Regions from separate parts of the Streptomyces sp. NPDC002588 genome, predicted to be linked through region 2. Evidence: predicted binding sites of a transcription regulator. Region 2 holds the regulator's gene; the other holds the start of a gene.
The links. Region 2 encodes HspR, which represses chaperone genes until heat shock. Its sites were predicted from a motif close to TTGAGNNNNNNNNNCTCAA; they were not measured.
Positions count from the first base shown of each region.

Region 1: lon (endopeptidase La) is a predicted target of HspR. The motif match lies at 1,611-1,629, and genes of this name have one in related genera.

Region 1 is NZ_JBEOWF010000015.1:165,900-168,903, reverse strand. It holds gene ABT057_RS19415 (rhomboid-like protein) at 1-322, shown strand, start outside; gene ABT057_RS19410 (DUF5954 family protein) at 310-1,329, opposite strand; gene lon (endopeptidase La) at 1,652-3,004, shown strand, end outside.
Region 2 is NZ_JBEOWF010000020.1:66,804-69,807, forward strand. It holds gene grpE (nucleotide exchange factor GrpE) at 1-267, shown strand, start outside; gene dnaJ (molecular chaperone DnaJ) at 313-1,488, shown strand; gene ABT057_RS23555 (heat shock protein transcriptional repressor HspR) at 1,494-1,946, shown strand; gene ABT057_RS23560 (sugar ABC transporter substrate-binding protein) at 2,290-3,004, shown strand, end outside.

The DNA.
Region 1 (3,004 bases), on a different contig from region 2:
CGAGGGCCCGGTGGGTCTGGCCGTCCTGGCGGGCCATCTGCCGGACAGTTCGCTGCACCGCCTCGACTACGGCATCAGCTTCGGCGTCGCCACGAGCGTGGGCGCCCTCGCGGGCCTGCTGCGGCCCTGGCTGCGGTGGCCGCTGCTCGCCGCGTTCGGCGGGATGCTCCTGCAGGACCTGATCGGGTTCACGGACCCCATGACCAACTGGGGACATCTGATCGCGCTGGCCACCGGCGTCGCGGCCTGGCCGTGGGTACGGCGCTGGAGCCGGGCCCACCGGGACGCGGCCGCTGCCGCAGCGGGCCGTCAGTCGTCGTAGCGGACGGTGCCGTCCTCCCGCAGGGTCGGGTGGATCTTCATGGGGCCGTACTCGTCGACGTCCGAGGGGCGGGGCGGCTCGGGGCCGTCCGGGCCCATGCGGATCATGCGTTCCACGCGGCAGACCCGGAACAGGCGGTTCTCCACCCTCACCTCGTCGGCGCGGCCGGCCGCCCGGAATTCCTCGGCGGCCCGGGCGTAACGGGCCTTGCGGCGGTCGTCGTAGCGGTACAGCATCGCCCACACGCGGGACATCCCGTCGTACAGCGAGCGCCGGGCTTCGTGCGGGGTCGGATGGAGCGAGCCGGAGGGCGTCCATCCGTCGTCCCCGCGTTCGGCCACCGCGAAGCCGACCGGCAGCCGGACCACGTCCGGGTGCGTGCCGGCCGCGCGCGCGGAGTCCGCCCGTACGTCGGCCGGGAAGCGGGCGCCGGTGTACACGAACTCGCGCAGTCCCAGCCGCAGGGCGCCCGCCATCGGCCCCTCGTCCCGGCCGGGGTCGAGCACGAAGCCCACGTCGGGCGAGCGGGCGGTGCCGCGCTCCTCCCAGGAAGGGGACACCGGCTCCGGGTCGGTGGGCCGGGGCGGCTCCAGACCGTCGTCGCCGGTCCGCGCGAACTCGTCGCCGCGTACGACGCGGTAGCGCACCCCGAGCGCCTCCACCTCGTCCGCGGGGTGACGCTCCAGGACCGAGACGGCCGCGAGCAGCGCACGCCGGGCGGCCGGGTCGTCGGTGCCGTCCTTCGCCGTGAACCACAGGTGGGAGTTGAGCCCGTCCCTGGCCTGCTGGGGCATGCCGTCCACGACCGGCTTCAGCAGCCGCCAGCCCCCCGCGGACCCGGCCGGGTCCTGGGCGGCGACACCGAAGACGGGCCCGCGCAACGCGATGTGCGGGTAGCGCCGGGAGGCCTCCACGGCGTCCGCCTCCGTCACCCAGGCGATGGGGTCGTCCCGGAGCACCAGCTCCGCGTGCAGGGCGTCGAGCCGTCGCTTCCAGTCATCGGTCATATGCGCATTGTGGTCGCGGCGCGGGGCGGCTTCGGGGCGAATGCCGGAAGTGGGCGGGGAGAGGGAAAAGAGGCGGAAGTGGGAACGTGCGCCGGGTCGCACGCTCCCGCGGACACGCCCCCGACCGCCCCCGCGCACGACCGGCTGCACGACACCGGAGCCGCTGAGGCGCGGCTGACGCTCCGCGGTCGGCACTCCTCGAGGTTCACCCGTCCAGGGCGGTCGTGATCGCCCACAGCGAACGTGCCGCATGCCGGGGAACATTCAGGGGCTCATGTGCATTGAGTCGGCATAGCTCAACTTGACTGCCGAAGGGGAGATCATGGCTTCGACGTCCGCACCGCTCACTCTGCCCGTACTGCCTCTCGACGACGAGGTCGTGCTCCCCGGCATGGTGGTCCCGCTGGACCTCAACGACACCGACGTACGTGCCGCCGTGGAGGCCGCCCAGGCCGCCGCGCGGTCCGAGCCCGGAAAGCCCAGGGTGCTGCTGGTGCCCCGGATCGACGGGACATACGCGAGCACCGGCGTGCTCGGCACGATCGAGCAGGTCGGCCGGCTGGCCGACGGCGACCCGGGCGCGCTGATCCGCGGCCGGGGCCGGGTGCAGATCGGCGCCGGGACGACCGGACCGGGCGCCGCCCTGTGGGTGGAGGGGACACGGATCGACCAGACCGTGCCCGAGCCGCTGCCCGGTCATGTCGCCGAACTCGTCAAGGAGTACAAGGCCCTGGCCACCGCCTGGCTGCGCAAGCGCGCCGCCTGGCAGGTCGTGGACCGCGTGCAGGCCATCGACGACGTCTCCGCGCTCGCCGACAACTCCGGCTACTCGCCGTTCCTGACCACCGAGCAGAAGGTGGAGCTCCTGGAGACCGCCGACCCGGTGGCCCGCCTGAAGCTCGCCACCCAGCAGCTGCGCGACCACCTCGCCGAGCAGGACGTCGCCGAGACCATCGCCAAGGACGTCCAGGAAGGCGTCGACAAGCAGCAGCGCGAGTTCCTGCTGCGGCGCCAGCTGGAGGCCGTGCGCAAGGAGCTGCGTGACCTCAACGGCGAGCAGGAGGGCGAGGAGTCCGACGACTACCGCTCCCGCGTCGAGGCCGCCGACCTGCCGGAGAAGGTCCGCGAGGCCGCCCTCAAGGAGGTCGACAAGCTGGAGCGGTCCAGCGACCAGTCGCCCGAGGGCTCCTGGATCCGCACCTGGCTGGACACCGTCCTCGAACTGCCGTGGAACGAGCGGACCGAGGACCGGTACGACATCCAGGGCGCCAAGGCCGTCCTCGACGCCGAGCACTCGGGCCTGGAGGACGTGAAGGAGCGCATCACCGAGTACCTGGCCGTGCGCAAGCGCCGCAGCGAGCGCGGTCTCGGGGTCGTCGGCGGCCGGCGCGGCGGTGCCGTGCTCGCGCTGGTCGGCCCGCCCGGAGTCGGCAAGACCTCGCTCGGCGAGTCCGTCGCCCACGCGATGGGCCGCAAGTTCGTCCGCGTCGCCCTCGGCGGCGTCCGTGACGAGGCCGAGATCCGCGGCCACCGCCGTACCTACGTGGGCGCGCTGCCCGGCCGGATCGTGCGCGCGGTCAAGGAGGCCGGGTCGATGAACCCGGTGGTCCTGCTGGACGAGATCGACAAGGTGGGCTCCGACTTCCGGGGCGACCCGGCGGCCGCCCTCCTGGAG
Region 2 (3,004 bases):
CAGCAGTTCGGCAAGGAGGGCGAGCCCTTCGACCCGACGATCCACGAGGCGCTGATGCACAGCTACGCGCCCGACGTCACCGAGACGACATGCGTGGCGATTCTGCAGCCCGGGTATCGCATCGGCGAGCGCACCATCCGCCCCGCGCGGGTGGCGGTCGCCGAGCCCCAGCCCGGCGCCCAGACCGTGAAGGCCGAGTCCTCGGACGCGGCCCCGGCCGAGCAGCCGGCGGACGACAAGGAGAGCGGTGGCCCGGAAGAGGGCTGAGCTTGAAGCGACCGCCGGAGCGACGCGGAAGGAGGGACGTCGAGGATGAGCACCAAGGACTTCATCGAGAAGGACTTCTACAAGGTCCTCGGCGTCCCCAAGGACGCCACCGAGGCCGAGATCAAGAAGGCGTACCGGAAACTCGCCCGCGAGTTCCACCCGGACGCCAACAAGGGCAACGTCAAGGCGGAGGAGCGCTTCAAGGAGATCTCCGAGGCGAACGACGTCCTCGGTGACCCCAAGAAGCGCAAGGAGTACGACGAGGCACGCGCCCTCTTCGGCAACGGCGGCTTCCGCCCCGGCCCGGGCGCCGGCGGATCCTTCAACTTCGACCTGGGCGACCTCTTCGGAGGCGGCGCCCAGGGCGGGGCGGGCTCCGGCGGCTTCGGCGGCGGCATCGGCGACGTGTTCGGCGGCCTGTTCAACCGCGGCGGCGCCGGCACGACCCGCACCCAGCCGCGGCGCGGCCAGGACATCGACACCGAGGTCACCCTGACCTTCACCGAGGCCATCGAGGGCGCCACGGTCCCGCTGCGGATGTCCTCGCAGTCCCCGTGCAAGGCCTGCTCCGGCACCGGCGACAAGAACGGCACACCGCGTGTGTGCCCGACCTGCGTCGGCACGGGCCAGGTCGCGCGCGGCTCCGGCGGAGGCTTCTCCCTCACCGACCCCTGCCCGGACTGCAAGGGCCGCGGCCTGATCGCCGAGCACCCCTGCCTGGACTGCAAGGGCAGCGGCCGGGCCAAGTCGTCCAGGACGATGCAGGTCCGCATCCCGGCCGGGGTGACGGACGGGCAGCGCATCCGGCTGCGCGGCAAGGGCGCCCCCGGCGAGCGGGGCGGTCCCGCCGGCGACCTCTACGTCGTGGTCCACGTCGGAGCCCACCCTGTCTTCGGCCGCAAGGACGACAACCTGACGGTGACGGTCCCGGTGACCTTCACCGAGGCGGCCCTGGGCGGGGAGGTCAAGGTCCCCACCCTCGGGGGCCCGCCCCTCACCCTGAAGCTGCCGCCCGGCACCCCCAACGGCCGCACCATGCGGGCGCGGGGCAAGGGCGCGGTCCGCAAGGACGGCACCCGCGGCGACCTGCTGGTCACCGTCGAGGTGAGTGTGCCGAAGGACCTGTCGGGGAATGCTCGTGAAGCGCTCGAGGCGTATCGCGAGGCGACCGTGGACGAGGACCCGCGGGCGGACCTCTTCGAGGCCGCGAAGGGAGCTTGAGAGTGATGGACGGCCGGCGGCGTAACCCGTATGAACTGACCGAGGAGACCCCGGTCTACGTCATCTCGGTGGCGGCCCAGCTCTCCGGCCTGCACCCGCAGACCCTGCGTCAGTACGACCGCCTGGGCCTGGTATCCCCCGACCGCACCGCCGGCCGGGGCCGCCGCTACTCGGCCCGCGACATCGAACTGCTGCGCACCGTGCAGCAGTTGTCGCAGGACGAGGGCATCAACCTGGCCGGCATCAAGCGCATCATCGAGCTGGAGAACCAGGTGGCGGCCCTCCAGTCCCGCGTCGCGGAACTCCAGGACGCCCTGGACGGCGCGGCCGCGGCGATGCAGCAGCGCGAGGCGGCGGTCCACGCCTCCTACCGCCGCGACCTGGTCCCGTACCAGGAGGTCCAGCAGACGAGCGCGCTGGTGGTGTGGCGGCCCAAGCGGCAGCAGCCGTCGGACTGACCGACGGACACGCATCGTTGCGCAGGGGCCCGGGGGATTCTCCGGGCCCCTGCGCACATGCCTCGGGCCGGGGTGCCGGCCGGGTGGTGCCGGCCGTGAGGGGTGCCGCCGGGTCCGGATTTCCGGAACTCCTCCGGATGGAGGGTCCGTAAGGAGTGTTTGGATGCGGTTCCGCTCGATCTCCGCTACATCTCCATGCGTTCTCCGCCACCAAACGGAGCGTGATGTTGCTACTTCGTTAAGTGGTTCCGCTTGACGCCGGTGGCCGCCGCCGCGTTGTCTTTTCAGATCTGGGTCAATCTGTCGCACCCAGGTCCGGAACACACCTGAAGTGAGCCCCCGAATGCGTCGTATCGCCATAGCTGTGGTCGCCTCCACGATGTCCCTCTCGCTCGCGGGATGCGGAATGTTCGGGGCCTCGGGGGACAGCAGCAGCGCGACACCGACCCGCAGCAACGACATCACCATCGGCGTTCTGATGCCGGAGGCGACGAACACCCGGTACGCGGAGTTCGACTACCCCTACATCAAGTCGACCGTCGCGTCGCTGACCAGCAACAAGGGCAAGACCGAGTACGCCAACGCCAAGGGCAAGACCAAGACGCAGAACATCCAGATGCAGAAGATGATCGACGAGAAGGTCGACTGCATCGTGCTCGACGCCGTCGACTCCAAGGCGATCGTCCCCATGGTGAAGAAGGCCAAGGAGGCGGGCATCCCGGTCATCGCCTACGACCGTCTCGCCGAGGGCCCGATCGACGCGTACGTCTCCTTCGACAACGAGCTCGTCGGCGAGGTGCAGGGCCGTTCCATCACCGAGGCGCTGGGCTCGGCCAGCACCGCCGACAAGATCGTCATGATCAACGGCTCGCCCACCGACCCCAACGCCGCGCAGTTCAAGGCGGGCGCGCTCAACGAGCTCAAGGGCCGGGTGACGATCTCGGCGGACTACGACACCGACGCGTGGGACCCGAAGATCGCCCAGCAGCACATGGCCGACGCGCTCGCGAAGCTCGGCAAGAACAACATCGCGGCCGTGTACTCCGCCAACGACGCCA